Regions from separate parts of the Halomonas sp. C22 genome, predicted to be linked through region 1. Evidence: predicted binding sites of a transcription regulator. Region 1 holds the regulator's gene; each other region holds the start of a gene.

The links. The regulator FliA, encoded in region 1, starts transcription of late flagellar genes. The targets are predictions, from matches to a motif close to CTAAAGTTNNNNNNNNNNCNGCCGATA.
Region 2: the regulator FliA is predicted to act here: its motif matches at 5,047-5,073, upstream of FEU76_RS06015 (flagellin N-terminal helical domain-containing protein).
Region 3: the regulator FliA is predicted to act here: its motif matches at 4,372-4,398, upstream of FEU76_RS18685 (flagellin N-terminal helical domain-containing protein).

Annotation. Positions count from the first base shown of each region.
Region 1 covers NZ_VBVC01000009.1:46,822-53,530, reverse strand. The annotation lists gene FEU76_RS15300 (OmpA family protein) at 1-118, opposite strand, end outside; gene FEU76_RS15295 (motility protein A) at 123-938, opposite strand; gene FEU76_RS15290 (RNA polymerase sigma factor FliA) at 978-1,682, opposite strand; gene FEU76_RS15285 (flagellar protein FlhE) at 1,709-2,020, opposite strand; gene FEU76_RS15280 (hypothetical protein) at 2,204-2,803, opposite strand; gene flhF (flagellar biosynthesis protein FlhF) at 2,800-4,974, opposite strand; gene flhA (flagellar biosynthesis protein FlhA) at 5,025-6,709, opposite strand, start outside.
Region 2 covers NZ_VBVC01000002.1:576,943-583,651, forward strand. The annotation lists gene FEU76_RS05995 (ABC transporter permease) at 1-428, opposite strand, end outside; gene FEU76_RS06000 (ABC transporter ATP-binding protein) at 439-1,221, opposite strand; gene FEU76_RS06005 (ABC transporter substrate-binding protein) at 1,221-2,327, opposite strand; gene FEU76_RS06010 (BCCT family transporter) at 2,618-4,171, shown strand; gene FEU76_RS06015 (flagellin N-terminal helical domain-containing protein) at 4,179-5,000, opposite strand; gene folK (2-amino-4-hydroxy-6-hydroxymethyldihydropteridine diphosphokinase) at 5,120-5,548, opposite strand; gene FEU76_RS06025 (SDR family oxidoreductase) at 5,760-6,509, shown strand; gene ybiO (mechanosensitive channel protein) at 6,576-6,709, opposite strand, start outside.
Region 3 covers NZ_VBVC01000002.1:472,183-478,891, reverse strand. The annotation lists gene FEU76_RS05455 (TonB-dependent receptor) at 1-1,430, opposite strand, end outside; gene FEU76_RS05450 (iron-siderophore ABC transporter substrate-binding protein) at 1,586-2,491, shown strand; gene FEU76_RS18685 (flagellin N-terminal helical domain-containing protein) at 2,860-4,338, opposite strand; gene FEU76_RS05440 (LysR substrate-binding domain-containing protein) at 4,538-5,419, opposite strand; gene hglS (2-oxoadipate dioxygenase/decarboxylase HglS) at 5,705-6,709, shown strand, end outside.

The DNA.
Region 1 (6,709 bases):
GCACGAACAGGGTAATCAGCAGCGTCAAGACGTCCAGGTAACTGGTCAGCCACCCTTCGTCGCTCTCGCCCGCTGCCGCTGGCAGTTCCAGCGCAAACCGTGCCTCGTGATTGAGCATGGCGCTACCCTTTCAGCGCCGAATCGACGCCTGGACGCGGCTTGACGCTCGCATCACGGATTTCGTCGTGGTAGTTGGCCACGAACGAGTTCAACGTCTCTTCGATGAACGACGGCAAGCGACGCTTGGTAATGAGAGAAATGCCTTCCAGTACCATGTTCATGGTGATCAGGCGCTCTTCGGTCCGCCGCTCCAGTTTGACGGCAATGGGCTTGAAGACCAGATTGGCCAGCAGAATACCGTAAAACGTGGTGAGCAGCGCCACGGCCATACGTGGACCGATCACCTGCAGATCGCCCGCATCCATGACTTCCAGCATGTTGACCAGCCCCACCAGCGTACCAATCATGCCAAAGGCCGGCGCATAGGTGGCCATGGTACGGAAAATCTGCGCTTCGGCATGCTCACGCGCCTTCAGCCGTGCGATCCGCCAGCGCAGCATGTCGAAAATTTCATCTTCCTTGGTGTTGGCAATCACTAGTTGAATACCGGTGCGCAGAAACGGGTTGCGCGTATGCTCCAGCTCCCGCTCTACCGCTCGGACATCGCCCTTGAACCATAACCGCGACATGGCCACCAGCTCGCCGATATCATCGCGCACATAGGTGTTCTCGCGGCGGAATACCAGGCCTACCAGGCGCACTACCCGCAGTACCTCCTTCAAGGGGTAGCTGATGAACGTCGCCGCCAGAGTACCGGTAATGACGATGGCCAGACCAGGCAAGTTGATAAAGCTTTCTGGCGACTCTGCGGTAAAGAACAGCACGCTTATCAACAACAGCATGCTGGCAAATATGCCGATCAACGTAGAGGGGTTCATCAACGGCTCCTTGCCGGTTAACGTGAGAGAATAAGAAGGTCAATCGTGGTCGCTCAAGCGGGCACGAAGGCGGCTGACGGCCTGGCTATGCAGTTGCGATACCCGCGATTCGGTGACGCCCAGTACCGCCCCCACCTCTTTGAGGTTCATCTCTTCCTGGTAATACAGGGCCATCAGCAGTTTTTCACGCTCGGGCAACGCCTCGATCGCTTCGATCAGAGTGTGCCGCTGCTGCTCGTCGAGCAGTTGTTCGAAAGGGCGATTGGCGCTGCCTTCGTCCCCGGCTGGCTCACCGCCATCGGCCACCAGTTCCTCGAAGGGCAGTAGCTGCCCGCTATTGGTGTCGTTGAGCAGCTGTTGATAGTCGCTCAGCGGCATCTCCAGCTCACGGGCAATTTCCACCTCTTCAGGGGGCCTGCCCAGCATCTGCTCCAAACGGCGTACGGTTTCATCGACTGCGCGGGCAGAGCGGCGCACGCTGCGCGGCAGCCAGTCCCGAGTGCGCAGTTCATCCATCATGGCGCCCCGAATGCGTTGGCTGGCGAACGTGGCAAACGTCGCGCCCTGTGCGGCATCAAAGCGTCCTAGCGCCTCCAGCAAGCCCACCATGCCCGCTTGAATCAAATCATCCAGCTCGATACTGGCGGGCAACCTGACCTGCAGTGTCAAGGCCTGACGTCTCACCAGTGGCATGTATTGAGTTAACAGCTCACTCTGCTTGATCCTGCCTTGTGCTGTATACATCCTATTGCCTCACGGCTAAACGATCTTTACTGATAATTCACGATGACCTGCAGCCCCTGTACGCGCACGGGCCGTTGCCCCGGTGACAGCGCAAAGCGCAAATGAAGCGGCGCGTTGGCATCCAGACCTGCCAGTGCCATGGTGCTGCCACGCATGCCACTCAGAGGCACGCATTGTGCAGGATGGCATAGCCAGGCGTTGACAGGCGCATGGGCAGGCGCCTCGAAACGCCATTGCACCCTCGCCAATGTCGCTTCGCCCAGCGGTATGCCCGCCGGAGGCCTGATGGCCTGGCTGCTGCTCGCCCGATCGCTCATGGCCACCACCACCGCGGGCATTTGACTGCTCCAGCTACCTGTCGCTGCCCGCGCCGATTCACCCACAACCAGCGATAACACCAACACCCACGCGGCGCTGGAGAGAAACACGCTCCATGTCACTGTTGACCACTTTGCGGTGTTGATCAATGTTCGTAGCAACATCGTCTGTAGAGGCATTGCCGGTCCCTTGTCATGGGGTCATCAACGAGCCAGTAGCAACAGCTCTATTTGCAAATAGTGCGCAGCGGCATCACGCAGGTTGTCCAGTAAGCCCTGACGCGGAAGGTGCGGCTCGTGCAGGGCCAGCAGGCGGCGCGGCCCCCCTTGCTCACGCATCTGGCGTAGGGCACGGTACATGCTCGCGAAGGCCTCGGCGTCACTGCTCACCCATAGCGCCCAGTGAGGGTGATGCGCCAAGGCAGCCATCGACCCTGCCTCGGGGCTTGCCACCTTGACGTCCCACTCCTGAGGATCGCCCGCCCACTGGCGCCCCAGCGATGCCCACTGCGCCAAGCGACCTTTGACCTTGTCGACGTGCACGGCACCCGCTGAGCTCAACCCCACAATGACCAGTGTGCGTGTCGGGCGGGGGGCCGTTACGTTCGCTGCCGCACTTGCGACCTCCTTGGGAGCGGTTTCCGAAGCGTCCGCGCCAACGTTCGTTTGCGCCACTTCCTTGTCTGAAGTGGAAGTATCGACACTCGGCGCGTCGGCCGCAGGCTCGTCAGGTTGCTCGCCTCGCTGCTGGCGCTGCAAATCTGCCCATTTTCTCAGCCCGGCAGCCTGATCCTGGCCATTCATAGCACATCCTCGAGGCTGACACTGCCCAGTTGCCGAATGGCATCTCGGGCCATCAACACATGCAGCAGCGCGTCCAGCAGGGCCGTATCCCGGCGCTTGCGCTGGCTACCCAACAGCCGCACCAGATCCGTTCTCAGCGCCTGGCCTGGTTCATCATCGGCCAGGTCGAGGTGGCCTGCCACGGCCGCTGCACCGCTGGCCATCAACAGGCGCAGCTCACGACTCACTTCGCCACTGTCGCTTTCCTTGAGCTGTTGCCACGCTCGCTTGGTCAGTGCGGCCAGCCCATCGCTTTCGAGCTGGGTGACCAGCAGTGACAGTACATCGCTACCCAACCGGGCGGGTGTCAACCAATAGCGACGCGCGACGCGCTTGTCACTTTCAGGGTCACGGATGTCGCCCGCCCAGGCCAGCAGGGCGTGACCCGAGGCGGCCTGCACCTCGACATAGGCATTCCACAGCTGCATGCGCTGGCCGCGAAAACGCACCGTGACGCTGTGGGTCAGCGTACTCTCTTGAAACAGATTCTTCAGGGCGTAGCGCTCGCCCTGATAGTCTACTCGCTGGCTGGCATGCACCGCGCTGACCCAGGTCAAACGTTGGTCGTGCAGCCAGGTGAGCACGTCGGGTTCTGGCAGAGCGGGCAGCAGGTGAACTGCCATATCTTCTCCACACTCTTCCAGACGCGGCTGCCAGCCGGCAGGCTGACGGTGCTGAAGCCGCGTCAGGGCCAACCAACGGCCCTGCTCATCCAGCCGAACATCCGGCATCGTCCAGTCACAGCCACGCCCTTGGCTGCGTGGCGACCAGGCCAGCCCCATGGCGCGGCTATTGGCATCTGCCCCGGACAACAGCTCATCCAGCCGCTGATCCTGAATGACCCCAGGCAGTGCGCCGATATCCCAGGCGGCTTCCAGCAGGTAAAAGTCATCCACCCGTTTGCGCAGTCGAGCCAGCACCGATGAGAGCCTGCGCCCTTGCCCCAGCACATCCCGCGACCAGCGTGGCAAGCTGAGCGGCGCCGAGGGTTCGGTCTGGTGCACGGCGCGGGGCTGTGCGCCCAACGCCTGAGCGATCAGCGCCTGAGGGTCGGCCACGGACATGTCTTCCGGCACCTGCTGGCCATGGGAGCCAAACAGCACACGCATGCCATGGCGCATGACGATATCCAACGCCGGGGCCAAGCGCCCCGCTTCATCCTGCTTGGTGATGATGCAGTCGTCCAGCGTCGCCCCAGCCGCCCAGGCTGCCTGGCGATAGCGCAACACGACCTCCTCCAGCGTTTCGGGCTGACTGGCGGCATTCAACATCAGCACCAGACGCACGGTGGATTGCCCCCCCTGAAGGTGTGCAATCTGCTCGATTACCCGCTGATCGCGCTGGCTCATGCCGACGGTATCGATGACCACCCACTGCTTGCCCTGAAGCCGTCCCACCAGCTCGTCAATGGGTTGCTCGACATCCAGCGCATACATGGGGGTATCCAGCAGTCGCGCATAGATCCGCAGCTGCTCATGGGCACCAATTCGGAAGCTGTCGGTAGTCACCAACGCCACCGGGCGTGTGCCATGGCGCATCACAAAACGCGCCGCCAGCTTGGCCGTGGTGGTCGTCTTGCCGACCCCGGTAGGGCCTACCAGAGCCACGATGCCGGTCTGGTCGAAAAACGCCTCTTCCTGACGCAGTACACGCAACCGCGCCATGAGCTGTTCGCGTAGCCAGGTCATCAAGCTGTCGCTGGAAGCCGGTAACGATGCCAGCTCATCGGGCAAGGCCTCGACCACTTCCTGGCTCAGCTCATGGCTGAAGCCAACGCGCAGCATCACCTGCTGCAAGTGCTCTGACGCGCTGGCCACCCCTGGCGCGGGGTCGGGCTGTCGTCGCGACAGCAGCTCGCGCATCTCTTGCATTTCACGCAGCAGACGCTCGCTCATGGCTTCCAGCGGATCTGGCTGCTTGGGCAATGAAAACACCGGCACAGCGGGCTTTTCCTGGGTGGCCGGACTGGGAGCAGGATCGAACTGATCGACCGCATCGTCCGCCATGGCGAGAATCTCGACCCCGCCTTCGGTGCGCCGGTTGGCCACGATCAGGGCATCATCGCCAAGTACGTCTCGCACCTGGCGCATGACATCGCGGCTGTTGGCTCCGACAAAACGCCTAACGCTCATGTATCACCTGTTACCTATGTACGAAAGACGGATAGCCATCACGAGCGGCATCAGCGACCACCCACCAGCGTGGTCACACGCAGCGTGCGGTCGTCGGGAATTTCCGCTTGAGACATCACCACTAAGTGGCGCATGCGGCGGCGCAGGAAGCGCGACAACACGGCCCGTAGCGAGTGCTGAACCACCAGCACAGGCGCTTCACCACTGCCTTCATGCTTCTCTAGCGCTTGCTGCGCTTGATTCATCAAGGTATCCGCCAGCCCTGGCTCCATCGCACCATTGCCGTTCATTGCTTGCAACAACACTTGTTCTAACTGCGCATCCAGCCCCATCACATGCAGCGTATCTTGGCCCGCGAACCACTGCTGGGTAATGGCCCTGCCCAGCGCAATACGCACCAGAGCCGTCAGCTCGTTGGGATCTTTCTGCTGACCCGCATGCTCTGCCAAGGTGTCCAGCACGGTACGCATATCACGAATCGAGACATCCTCATCCAGCAGGTTCTGCAAAATGCGCTGCAGCACGGTGAGGGAGATGGACTTCGGCACTACTTCTTCGACCAGCGATTTTTGATCTTCGCCCAACTTGTCCAGCAGCTTTTGAACCTCCTGGCGGCCCAGCAGTTCAGGCGAGTGACGGTGCAGCAGATGGTTAAGGTGCGTGGCGATGACCGTACTGGCATCCACGACCGTATACCCGTATACCTGAGCATGCTCCCGTTGGTTAGCGTCAATCCATACTGCTGGCAAGCCAAAGGCAGGGTCTTGGGTCGGTGTACCCTGAAGCTCCCCCGAGACCTGACCAGGATCAATGGCCAGCCACTTGCCCGGCTGAGCCTCGGCACGCCCGATTTCGGCGCCTTTCATGGATAATACGTAGGTGTTAGGCGGTAGCTCCAGGTTGTCGCGGATATGCACCACGGGCGGCAGAAAGCCCACTTCCTGGGCGAATTTCTTGCGCACGCTCTTGATGCGCCCCAGCAGCTCGCCTTTCTGGCGCGAGTCCACCAGGGGAATCAAGCGGTGCCCAACCTCGAGTCCCAGCGTATCGACGAGCTGGACATCCTCCCAGCTCGCCTCAGGGGTCTCCTGCAGCATGGGTGGCGGGGCAGCGGTCAGCTCTTGATTGACCAGCGTCTGGTTATTGCGGCGAATCAGGTACCAGGCCAGACCGGCCAACAGGCTGGTGAACAGCAGAAATACAAAGTTTGGCATGCCTGGCACAAGGCCCAATAGCCCCATCACCATGGCCGCCAGAATCATGACTTGTGGGTTCACGAACAGCTGGCTGATCATCTGCTGACCAACGTCCTGTTCGGTATTCACCCGAGACACGGTCACGCCCGCCGCCGTGGAGATGACCAGCGCGGGAATCTGGGCGACCAGACCGTCGCCAATGGTCAACAGCGTGTAGGTCCGCGCCGCATCGGCAAAGCCCATGTCGTGCTGCATCATGCCAATCAGCAGACCACCGATGATGTTGACCACCATGATGACCAGACCGGCGACTGCATCGCCACGCACGAACTTGCTGGCACCATCCATGGAGCCGTAAAAATCGGCTTCCTGTGCCACTTCTGCGCGACGTTTCTTGGCCTCGTCTTCGCCAATCAGGCCTGCGTTCAAGTCCGCATCGATGGCCATCTGCTTGCCCGGCATGGCGTCGAGCACAAAGCGCGCCCCCACTTCGGCAATACGGCCCGCACCTTTGGTGATGACCATGAAGTTGATGATCA
Region 2 (6,709 bases), on a different contig from region 1:
CCGGTGGCCACGTTCACCACGATGGGAAAGAAGCAGATCAGGAAGGCGGTGAGTATTGCGGGCACCGAGCCGATGCCGAACCAGACCACCAGAATGGGCACGAAGGCCACCTTGGGAATGGCGTTGAACCCCACCAGCAGCGGGTAGCAGGCGTTGTACAAAAAGCGCGACGAGCCGATGATGAAGCCCAGCAACAGCCCCACGGCAACGCCCAGGCCAAAGCCAATCAGCGTGGTCCAGAAGGTTTGCCAGGAGTGCTTGCCGATGGGCCCGGCGTAGGTCACCAGCGCCTGAACCGTGTCCAGCGCGCTGGGAAAAATAAAGCTGGGCACGTTGAACAGGCGTACCGTCACTTCCCAGATCACCACTAGCCCCGCCATGGCGATCCAGGGTGCCAGCCGCTCGGCCAGCTTGCGATTATGGGTCATGGGCACTCCTTCAGGCGCTGCGCACTTCACCGATCTGGGCGCGCAGCGACTGCACCAGGTCAATGAACGGTTTCTGGTAAGTGGTTTCCAGCGCCCGAGGGCGAGGCAGTTCGATGGTGCGCCGCTCGATCACGCGCCCCGGACGACGGCTCATGACATAGACGGTGTCGGCCAGGAAAGCGGCCTCGCGTAGGTCATGGGTCACCAACACCACGGTAAAGCGCTGGGCCTCCCACAGGTCACGCAAGACGCACCAGAGCTCTTCACGGGTGAACGCATCCAGCGCGCCAAAGGGCTCGTCCAGCATCAGCAAGCGCGGCCGATGAATCAGCGCGCGACAGATGGACGCCCGCTGCTGCATGCCCCCCGACAGCTCCCAGGGGTACTTGTTTTCATGCTCGGCCAGGCCCACCGTCTCGAGCAGCGCCCGAGCCCAGCCTTTGAACTCTTCCCGGCGCTTGCGGAACTGCTTCCGATAGGGCTCGACGATTTCCAGCGGCAGCAGCACGTTGTCCAGAGTGGTACGCCAGGGCAGCAGGTTGGCATTCTGGAACGCCATGCCGGTGATTTTCAAAGGCCCGGTCACGGGCAGCCCATCCACCTGGATGCTTCCCTGCGTAGGGGCATGCAGGCCGGTACACAGCTTCATGAAGGTGGATTTGCCACACCCTGACGGCCCCACGAAGGCGACGAACTCGCCTTCGTGGATCGACAGGTCGATATCTTCGATGGCGTTGCCCGAGCCGTCGTACGCCAGGCTGACGTCATCGAAGCGGACGAACGCTGCCGACATCACTCCGCCTCCGGCAGCAGCATGCGCTCTTCTACCGGCGGCAGGTAGCGGGAGTCAAAGACCTGATCGGGGGATGGCAACGTGGGCAGATCGTAAGCATCCGCCACCAATTGAATCGCCTGGCTCAGCCGCTCGTCATCCACACCGCCCACGCCATATTCACGGGCATCGGGGGTATCCACCACGCTCTCCAACGCCAGCTTCAGGCGACGCGTTTCCATCTCGACATCGATCAGGCCATCGCGGTTACGCACGTACTCGATGGCCGCTTCGGGGTCTGCCAGGGTCTCTCCCAGCGCACGGTTGAAGGCGCGCAGAAAGCCCTGCACGGCCTCGGGGTTGGCATCGGCAAAGGCATCACTGACCAGAATCGCGTTGCCGTACAGCGGGACGCCGTAGTCGGGGAACGGCATGATGGTCAGCTCGTCTTCGCTCATGCCGCGCTCTTCCAGATTGAGCAGGCTGGTGAAGTAGAAGCCGGTGATGGCATCGACATCGCCCCGGGTCAGCAGGGTTTCGCGTAGCGCAGGATCGACGTTTTGCCACGCCACTGCGTCGGCCTCCAGCCCATTAGCAGCGGCAAAGATGCCCCAGGCGCGATAGCCGGTGTCGAAGGCCGGGGCGGCGATGGTCTTGCCTGCCAGGTCAGCGGGGCTCTCGATGCCGCTCTCCTTGCGCGCAAACACCGCCGCGGGCGTGCCGTCATAAACGATATAAACGCCCTTGATGCCGGGGCCTTCCGGGTTTTCCGCAAGGAATTCGACCAGCGCGTTGAGATCGCCAAAGCCCATCTCATAGGCGCCCGAGGCCACCCGGTTCACCGCCCCTGCAGAGCCGCTTCCCGAATCGATCTGAACCTGCAGACCTTCTTCGGCGAAGTAGCCTTTTTCGGCTGCCATCAGAAACGGTGCTGCCGGACCTTCAAAACGCCAGTCCAGCTGGAAGCGAATCGAGGTCGTCTCGGCAGCAGCGCCGAGCGGAATCATCAGCGCCGCGCCAAATAGCGCTAGCGGAAACAAAGAGGAGCGGGCAGTACGGAAACGAATCGGCATGGCAGTGAGCACCTTGTATACAATATTGATGATGCTTTGCAGCAACGCTGCCATCTTTTGCTTTTTACTGTTCATTCATGAGCTTAGGCCTGCAAATGGATCAGCCAGCGCCCTCGAAAGCGCCAAAATGGTGCGCCACGCATTGGACGCGCACCATAAGAAAACATTTTTGGCCAAACCGTTAGACTTTGGTCTAACCCGACGGTATACTGTGTTCAGTTTCCTGTCCTCGCGCCATTCATTGAATGGCGCTTTTTTTTTGTGCTGCGGTTTTGCTCCGTAACACGCTCAAGCCATGCCCTTACCCTGCCTACTCCCCCTTCGATCCTGAACAGGTATTCGACATGACGCACTCTTCTCGCCCCACTGAGGAAGCCACACGGCGACCCTTTGGAGACCCCATCGTACTGGTGCTCAGCATTGGTTTCATCGTGACCTTCCTGTCACTTTCGCTGTATGACATCGAGCGGGTTGCCAGCACCATCAGCCAAGGGTTTGCCTGGACGGCGCTCACGCTGGGCAGCTACTTTCAACTGCTGCTATTGATGACCTTCCTGATTGCCATGGGCCTAGCGCTGACACCAGCAGCCAAGGCGCGTATCGGCAATCTGGATGCACCAGAAATGGGCACCTTCAAGTGGGTATCGATCATTCTGTGCGCTCTGCTGGGCGGTGGTGGGGTGTTTTTCGCCACAGGCGAGCCGATCTATCACTTTGTCGTTACGCCCCCCGCTTTCGATACCGAACCCGGCACTGCCGAGGCGGTGGCAGGTGCCTTGGCCCAGTCGTTTACCCACTGGGGGTTCATGGCCTGGGCGGTCCTGGGTTCACTCACGGCGGTAGTATTGGCGCATGCGCATTACGTCAAGGGCCAGCCGCTTCAGCCCAGAACGCTCCTTTATCCGGTGTTCGGTGAGCGCCTGATGCGCGGCCCGCTAGGCAGCGTGGTGGACGCCTGCTGTGTGATCGGTGTCGTGGCGGGAACCGTGGGGCCGATTGGCTTTCTGGCGACGCAGGTCAGTTTCGGCCTGCATGAGCTGTTCGGCCTGCCGGAAGGCTACACAGGCCAGCTGATCATCCTGGCCGTATTGGGGGCCATCTATGTGCTCTCCTCCATGAGTGGGGTACACAAAGGCATCCAGCTGCTCAGCCGCTTCAACGTGCTGTTGGCCCTGGCCATTGGTGCCGTGATTGTGGTTTTTGGCCCCACGCTGTTTCTGATGAATAGCTACATGGCCAGCATGGGCGCTTATGTCAGCGGCTTTTTCACCATGGCCACCATGACCGCCGACACCGCGCCCGCTTGGTGGATGCAGTGGTGGACGGTGTTCTTCTTCGCCTGGTTCATCGGCTATGCGCCGCTGATGGCGATTTTCGTGGCGCGCATTTCCCGAGGACGCACGATACGCGAAATGATTCTGGCGGTGGCGGTGCTCGCCCCCTTGGCGACGACCATCTGGTTCACGCTGCTGGGCGGTACCGGCATTTACTACCAATTGACCGACGTGATCGATATCACCGAGGCACTCGAAAACTTCCAGTTCGACGTGGCTACCCTCACCGTAGCCCAGGCACTGCCGGGCGGCACCTGGATGGCCATGGCCATCTTGCTGCTGACCACCATCTTCGTGGCCACCACCGGCGACTCCATGAGCTATGCCATTGCCGTGGTAGGAGCGGGACACGATGCGCCCAGCCCTTACATGCGTGCGTTCTGGGGGATCGCCATGGCACTGATGGCGGCGGTTCTGCTGTACATGGGCGCAGGCCAGATTGGCGCGCTGCAGCAGTTCATCGTGATTACCGCGATTCCCGTCTCACTGATCCTGCTGCCGTCACTCTGGAACGGCCCGCAAGCGGCTTACGCCATGGCGCGGGAGCAAGGGATCATCGACTGATCTCGGCTTACAAGCCTTGCAGCAGCCGTAGAATCACCTGCGGCTGCTGGTTGACCTGAGCCAGCATGGAGATGCCGACCTGCTGCAACAGCTGGGCACGAATCAGGTTGGAGACTTCCTGCGCGTAGTCGGCGTCCTGGATGCGTGACTGGGCGGCAGAGGTGTTGATGATGTTGGTATTGAGCCCGTCGATCACGCTTTCGAAGCGGTTCTGCACGGCGCCCAGGTAGCTGCGCTGGCGGTCGACCAGCTTCATGGCTTCATCCACCACGTCCATGGGCTTGCCGGTGGCCGTGCCATCGTCCAGCACGCTAAAACCTTCCAGCCCAAGCGCCTGAAGCCCCATGGCGGAAAAACGAATGCCAATCACATCCCCCGCATTGGCACCCACCTGAATGTTCAGGGTCCGATCTGCGTTGATCAGAGGAATGCCGTTGAAGTTACTCTGCTCAGTGACACGGGTGATCTCTTCCAGGCGCTGATCGATTTCCAGCTGAATAGAGGCCAAATCTTCGGAAGAGTTGGTGCCGTTGAGGGCTTGAACGCTCAGCTCACGGATACGTTGAAGGTTGTCGTTGATCTGGTTCAGCGAGCCTTCCGCCGTTTGCACCATGGAAATGCCATCGTTGGTGTTACGAATGGCCTGGTTCATGCCTCGAATCTGCGCGCCCATGCGATTGGCAATGGCCTGACCAGCGGGGTCGTCCTTGGCGCTATTGATACGCAAGCCGGAAGACAGGCGCTGCATGGAGGTCTGCATGGCCTGCTGGCTCGTACGTAAATTGTTCATCACCAACAGCGACGTGATGTTGGTCGCAAGGCTAAGCAAGGGCGTGACCTCAGGCATCAACGAAACAGAAACGGGGTAACGTTATTATCGGCCGACCTGGCCAATACATGAGCGCGTCCAGCAACAAAACGACCACAAGGCTTGCAACACTGCTCCCCTCACGGCTGCTGGGGCGCTTGCTCTCCCAAAGCGCGATGGCAGGAAGCCAATACGGCATCCACGGGACCACGCACATAGTCATATTGGAAATAGCCTTCGTCGACCACTTCACCATCCCACGCCACGATATCCAGATCCATGGTACGCGGGCCTGACTTGATCGGTCCTCGCACACGTCCCAGACGCTGCTCGACATCCCTCAGATAAGCTTTGAAGGCATCACGGGTCTGCGAGGTGCGAACGACCAACGCAGCGTTGAGGAAGTCAGGCTGCTGCTGAAACCCCACGGGCGCTGTTCGTACAGCTTCGGAGCGGGCCACCAGCTCACACTCGCGGCTCAAGATTTCCAGCGCTTGCGCAAAATGGTGTTCTGGCTCGATGTTGGTTCCTAACGAAATGATGCACTCATGAGACGCTATGGCTGTCATGGCAAGCCCTCGGGACTTGAGCAGAAAGACGGTTTCTGTTGAAACGTACCCGCCGCCTTTTTCCACTTGCCCACGGGAAACGAGCGGCACCCTCCAAGCGTAGCGTTTTCAGCATTATGTTCAACATCTGTATAAGTTATTGACAAACGCTGCTTACACGCAGAAAGTCAGCTGACCACCCAATAATAATCTTCCGTATAGGGAGCAACCCATGGGAAACCCTGCTGCACTCGTCACCGGTGGCGCCACCCGTCTTGGCCGCCACTTTTCCGAAGCGCTGGCCGACAAGGGCTTCGATATCGCGCTGCATGTCAACAGCTCGCGAACCGAGGCCGAAGAGGTCGCGGAACGCATCCGGAGCAAGGGGCGTGATTGCGAGATCTTGCCCTGCAACTTTCTGGAAGACCCGCTGGACGCGTTGATTGCCCACGCCAAGGCTCGTTTCCCAGGGCTTTGCGTACTGCTCAACAGCGCCAGTGCCTACGCGCCTGCACCTATCGCCCAGACAGACCTGGCCATGCTGGAGACTCAGTTTCGGGTCAATATGTTTACCCCGCTGCTATTGACGCGCCACTTTGCCGAGGTGGTCGAACACGGCCAGGTCATCAATATCATCGACAACAAGGTGGCTTACCATCAGTACCCTTATGCGGCCTACCTGCTGTCCAAGAAAAGCTTGGCAGACATGACGCGCATGGCGGCGCTGGAGTTTGCACCTCGCCTGCGTATCAATGGCATCGCCCCTGGTGTCGTGCTACCCGCATCGCAGCGCAGCAGTGACTATGTCCAGTGGCGGATCGAAGGCATTCCTGTCGATCATCAGGGGAATCCAGCGCATCTCGTACAAGCTTTGTACTATTTGTTGGACAATGCGTTCGTCACGGGGCAGGTGCTGTTCGTGGACGGTGGGGAGTCCATCAACCTGGTGGGGCGTCACTCCGAAAATTATCCGGGCGAGTGAGCCTGGCAGACTCTGCGCATACGACAAGGCCGCCCGAAGGCGGCCTTGTCGTTGATGCATCGAGGATCACACTTCCTCATCGTCAGGCTTGTGGTGCTCAGCCTCTTGCTCACTCGGTGATTTTCCACGACGAGGGCGATGGCGGTCATCCACTTCGAGCTCTGCTCGTTTGGGCTGCCCTGCCGGGCTACCATCGATGG
Region 3 (6,709 bases), on a different contig from region 1:
TCGGCATTGGGGCGTTCGTCGATTTCGAGCTCCTGATAGCGTGCGCCCAGTGTCAGCAGCAGCCGGTCATCGATGAAGCCCAGCGTATCGCTTAGCGTGACCCCTTGGGAGCGGGTGCGCGTTACGCTTCCCCCCACGAACGGGGTGCCTTCCGGGCGGGATAGATCGACCGGGTTGTAGATGTTGGTGGTGCCTGCCGCGAGGAAGCTCCAGTCGGTGTCGAACTTGCGATAGGCGCTGGAGTAGCCAACGGTGATGTCGTGGCTGACCGGGCCGGTCAGCACGTAGCCACGCAGCCCCGCCTGGCTGGCGAAGTTGTCGATGTGGTTGCTGGTTTCGAAGTCGTTGACGCTGGCGTTGCCCGCGTCATCGGTCAGGGTTGGAGTTGCCGATACGATGCCTTCGAGCGTGCGATTGCCGCCCAGGGCCGCGAACGCGGTCCAGGAGTCGGTGAGGTCATATTCGCCCCGGACCATGCCGAAATTGGTTTCTAGCGCGGTTCCACCGAACGAGGGGGTGTAGTTCAACGAGGCGTCCGGCGCAGCGGGCACCTGGGTGGCCACGCCGGTGTTGACGCTTGAACGGCCATTATCCAGGGTGAGCTTTTGATGGCCGACATCGAGCAGTATCCGGCCTTGTTCGCCACGGTAGTCGAGCCCCACGACGGCGGAGGTATCGCGCTGGTTTTCGTCATCGATGGCGGTGTCACCCCGGCCGCGCGTGGCACTAACCCGCGCCCCCCATTGCTGTTGATCACCATAACGTTGGCTGGCATCGACGCCCACTTCGCCGTAGCCATCGGAGCGATAGCCACTGGAGAGGTTGAGCATCGGCTCATTTCCTGCCCGCTTGGGCTCGATGTTGACGGTGCCGCCAATGCCGCCGTTCCCGCCGATGGGAATGCCCGAGGTAAAGGCACTGGCGCCTTTGAAGACTTCGACGCGCTCGGCCAGGTCGCTGTTGATGATCTGCCGTGGCAGGACGCCGTAGAGGCCGCCATAGGCCACGTCGTCACCGGTCAGGTTGAAGCCGCGCACCTTGTACGCTTCGCCGTAGATGCCAAAGCCCAGCCCTACCGATACCGAGGCATCGTTTTGCAGCGTATCGCCCAGCGTCTGGGATTGCTGGTTTTCCATCAGCTCGCTGGTATAGCTGATGACGTTGAAAGGCACGTCCATCGCGTCCCTTTCACCGATCAGGCCCACGCGGCCCCCTGCCGCGATTTGGCCACCGGCGAAGGCTGGCGGCGGCGTATCGCCGTAGGTGGGGATGGTGCCCGTGACGGTGACGGTATCCAGGGATTGGGTGTCGGCGCTCGTTTGTGCCCAGGTGGCCACGGGCGTCATGCCCATTGCGAGCAGTGTCATCGCGCGCAACAGCCGTGCTTTGCGGTGCTTGGCCGCTGTGTTGGAGGTGTTCCCGAGAGGCATGGTATCGATCCAGTTTTGTGTACGGCAGCGCTTGGCGTTGGCGCCACGGCCACCTGCCCGATGTGGATCTATATGATAAACAAAATGAGAGACATTGGCATATGCAGGTGTGATTTTTTCGTGATGCCTTGCAAAAAGTGCCTATTGACGTCTAAATGTGGTCTCTTTTTTCTGATGCTTTCGCTGCCATGTGCCACTGGTCGATGCTCTCTTTCCTGGCTCGCTGCTGTTTGATGGCCGCTTGCTGGCTGCCCTTGTCGAGTGCCCACGCGCAGTGGGCCACCCTCAACTGGACCATTGCCGAAACGCTGCTGGCCATCGACGCGCCGCTGAGCGGTACCGCTCAACACAAGGGCTACCATGAGTGGGTAGGGGAGCCAGGGATTCCCGACGGCGTTGCAGACCTGGGCCTGCGTTCGCAGCCCAACCTCGAACTCATGGCCCAGTCGCCCCCGGCGCATACGTTCATTTCACCGATGTTCGCCGGTTTGACGGAGCGGCTGGAGCGAGTGGCCCCGGTCACGTCGTTTTACCCCTATTCCCCCGGCACCCATACCTGGCAAGAGATACACACACTCACCCGCCAGTTGGGTGAGTTGACCAGCCGCCAAGAGCAGGCCGCGCAGCTCATCAACGAAACGCAGGCACTGCTGGAAACGCTTCGCCAACAGCGCCCCGATGCGCCGCCGCTGCTGATGGTGCAGTTCATGGATGCCCGTCATGTCAGGGTGTTTGGCGACAACAGCCTCTATCACGCCGTGCTGGAGCAGATCGACTTGGCCAATGCCTGGGACCGGCCCACTAACGCCTGGGGATTTTCACTGGTAGGGATCGAAGCACTCTACGACTACCCCGAGGCCACGCTGGTCGTGGTCGAGCCGCTGCCCGCCGGAGTCGAAGCATCACTTTCGCAAAGTGGTTTATGGCAGCACTTACCCAGCGTTGAAAACGCCACGCTATTGCGCTTACCGCCGGTATGGAGTTTTGGCGCACTGCCTGCGGCGCAACGCTTCGCGCGGGAGCTGGTGGCTGCCCTGACGTTACGCAGTTCCTTGGAGTAAGTGATTGTGCGGTTAACGTTATTTTTGGGGCGGGCTGGAGGCTGATCCATGCTTCATATTGCCAGTAAAGTAAGTTGAGCCTACTGACTTTATCTAGCTGTTGCTCGACGAGCGTGAAAAAACCTGGTGTTTGTAAAGCCGAGGTCTGGAGTTTTGGCGTCCCAGAGTAGTCGCAGTACTTTGAGTAATGCATGTAGAGGAAAGAGCGTCGTGCCGGTACCTTCTCGACTTTACCGTTAAGGTGAAGCAAAACATGGGGTACCGACAACTGGCCCAGAGTGACTGATCGGTTGTGTAAAAGTGGAGCCCAGAGCAAGGAGCAGCGATTTCATATTCAACCTCCTTGGCTATGCGGCGGGCTCCGTTCCTCAATCAGCCTGGTTCAATAATGTCACGAGCCCCTGTGGCGCCTGGTTGGCTTGGGCTAACATGGACGATCCTGCTTGTTGCAATATTTGCGCTTTTACCAGTTTGGAGGCTTCCTGGGCGTAATCAGCATCCATAATACGAGATCGTGCTGCAGCGGTATTCACGCTTTGGTTAGCCAGGTTATCAATAATGCTTTCAAAACGGTTTGTGAGCGCTCCGTATTGAGCTCGGTAATCATCCACTTGGTTTAATGCGGACTGAAGCTTTTCTATTGCTTCCCGGGCTTTTTCGATAGGGTCCAGCTCAACATCCATTAGCCCTAGAGAAATATGGTCCGAGGGAGTGGGCTGTATGGTCATGCTGTCTAGTGCTTCGCCATAACCTGCGCTAGTCACAACCTTCGTCGCTGTGCCGACAGGCGGTGGTATTGGGGCGGACTCCACTAGCTCTACCGGCATCTCATCCCACGTGGCAAAGGCGCTAAATGCCCCTTGTCCTACGACTAGCAGCATGAGCTCCTCGGTGGTTTGGTCAATGGTAATGACTTCTCGCATTTCAGAAGAAGCCACTCCACCCAGTTGTCCATCGTTAAAACTGCTGTCGTCTGGGTCGAAGGCGCGATCGCGATCCCCGCTATAAGTGATGGTCATGCCACTATACGTTAGGGAGACAGGCGGCTGTGCAACATCGTATTGGTCTGTTGCATCTTCAAAAAAGCTTGCATCGTAGTCTGCATCTACCAGAAAACCGTTCGCTTCACTTAGCAGGTTTGCATTAGCCGATGCGGTATCGCTAATGCCACGTGCCGACCAGACGTTATCTGTAGGGCTGTTGTCGCTTCCAATAATCGGGGTTCCTACTAGATGTTTACCATCGCGTGTAAACAGCTGCATGTCATCGTCCATGGAGAACGAGTCAATCTCGATGCGTATGTTGGTGGCGCCCGTAGGTATATAGGCGACAGGCACGATCCCCGAGGTAAATACGCTGCTAGCAGGGCTTAGTTTAGCAACGATATGTTCAGTGTTTCCGAGCTGGGCGGGTTGGGGGGGAGGCTGCGTGGGCGCCAAAGGGTATTTTCCAAATGCTTCCGTACCCTTGGCTATCCGGTCTATTTCAGCGCGTAGCGCTTGATATTCATCATTAATGAAAGCCCGGTCGCTATCCGATAAGGTGCCGTTTGCAGCTTGAACGGCCAGCTCGCGGGAGCGCTGAAGAATGCTGTTGATGCTATCCAGCCCGCCTTCGGCTGTCTGTATTAGTGAAACGCCATCGTTGATTCCCCGCGTGATGGCGGAATTTGCTCGCAGGTTGGTCGCCATGCGATTACCAATCGCTTGCCCTGCTGCATCATCCTTTGCACTATTAATACGAAGACCAGAAGAGAGTCGCTCAATACTTGTCGACAGCTTTGCGCCAGTATTATTCAGGTTTTGCTGTGCCTTGAGCGCAGCAAAATTGGTGTTGATCGTCGCCATTATTCCGCTCTTCTTGTCCACGATAGTGAGATATTGCGACAAATATTAAAATAAATTTAGCGTGCTTGCGAGTGAGATGATGGGATGTCTGTTGTCGTACTGCGACTGCAACGCTCATGATGCGGTATGTGCTTGAGGTAACCAGCCTGATTGGTGGTGTTGCTTAACTGCTTGATTTGTGGCTTGCAAGACTCTTTCTCTACTCCCCAAACTGCACCACATGCTCAACAAAGCGGCGCACCTTGGCGAGTTCTCCCAGGTGTTCGGGGTAGACGAGGTAGTAGGCGTTGCGGCTGAGCAGTTGGTAGGGCCATGCCAGGGCGAGCCGTTGGCTCTCCAGCTCTTCATCCACGGTGAAGTGGGGCACCAGCGCCACGCCGCCGCCTGCCATGGCAGTTCTGACCAGCATGGGGAAGGTTTCGAAACGGGTGCCGTGGTAGCTGCGCTCGGTCATGACGTGCTGGCTGGCAAACCAGTGGTGCCAGGCATCCGGGCGGGTCGAAAGGTGCAGCAGCGGGCGCTGGGTCAAATCGTCGAGTGAATGAATGGGGTGCTGGGCCAGCCAGGTCGGGGAGGCGACGGCGACCATGAGGTCGTCGGCCAGCTTGTGGCAGGCCAGGTTGGGCCAGCTGCCGTGCCCATACAAGAGGGCAATGTCGATGTTCTCCTGCTCCAGGTCGAAATCCTCGACGCGGTCGTGAAACGCCAGGCTGATGTTTGGATGCGCCGCCATGAACGAGGGCAGCTTGTTGGCCAGCCAGCGGCTGCCGAAGCTGGGCAGGGTGGCGATGTTGAGCACTTCGCTATGGCCGCTGTACGTCATGATGGCTTGGGTGGACATCTCGATCTGGGTCAGCACCTTGCGCACATCGCTCAGGAAAATTGCCCCTTCGGGGGTCAGCAGCAGGCTGCGACGTACCCGTCGGAACAGCTTGTGCTCCAGGGTGGTTTCCAGCTGTGCCACCTGTTTACTGACCGCACTCTGGGTCAGGTTCAGCTCATCGGCGGCCCGGGTGAAGCTCATGTGGCGGGCGGCCGCTTCGAAGCACTGCATGGCGGTGATGGAAGGAAGATTGCGCATGGTGAACGCGGGCGCTCCTGGGCAAGCGTCACTCGGCGGAATGACGGTAAGGAATCCTACCCTATCAAAGGGCACCCCTGGGCGCCATGCTGTTGCGTACCCGGTGCTCGCCGCTCTTTATAAAAAGCCTTTACGCATTCCTTTTTGGCATGCATTGAGTGCTTTTTTTCGTTTGTGGTTCGCTCCCCGAGTCGGTTTGATAGAACGCAGCGCAAGCACGTGTCATAAAGAGGCCATGAGGCTGGCGACGCGTGCCGTTCTTTATCGACCCCAGAGAGCCACAACATGTCCTTTATCACTACTGATGCAATACGCGACCGTTTTTCCAAGGCGATGTCGGCCATGTATCAAGCGGAAGTGCCGCAGTACGGTGCGCTGCTGGAACTGGTCGAGCGCGTGAACCAGGAAACCCTTCAACAGCAGCCCGCGCTGCGCCACCAGCTGGAGGCGCAGGGCGAGCTGGCCCGGCTGAGCGTTGAGCGCCACGGGGCGATCCGGGTGGGCACCGAGGGCGAGCTTGCCATGTTGCGCCGGTTGTTTGCGGTCATGGGCATGTTCCCGGTGGGGTATTACGACCTCTCGGAAGCGGGCGTGCCGGTGCACTCCACGGCGTTTCGGCCCATCGAGGACGAAGCCCTCGCGCTGAACCCTTTCCGAGTCTTTACCTCTTTACTGCGCCTGGAGCTGATCGAGAGCGAGGCGCTGCGCCGTCGCGCCGAGGAGATTCTGGCCCAGCGGGATATCTTTACCCCCACGGTGCGGGCGCTCATTCAGCGCCACGAAACCCAGGGCGGGTTGAGCAGTGAAGAGGCCGACCAGTTCGTCAGCGAGGCGCTGGAAACCTTCCGCTGGCATCAGGAAGCGACCGTCGACCTGGAAACCTATCAGGCGCTGCACGACGAGCATCGCCTGATTGCCGATGTGGTGTGTTTCAAGGGGCCGCACATCAACCACCTGACGCCCAGAACCTTGGATATCGATGAAGCACAGCGTCGTATGCCGAGCATGGGCATGAACCCCAAAGCGGTGATCGAAGGGCCGCCCCGTCGGGAGTGCCCCATGTTGCTGCGCCAAACCAGCTTTCGGGCGCTGGAGGAGTCGATTCGTTTCGCCGGGGAGGCCCAGGGCACGCATACGGCGCGCTTTGGCGAAATCGAGCAGCGCGGCATGGCGCTGACCCCCAAAGGGCGGGCGCTTTATGATGAGCTGCTGAACCAGGGGCGTGCCCAGACCGCTGGCCTGGATAATGACTCCCATCAGGCCGTCATGGAGCGCGTGTTCACCGCGTTT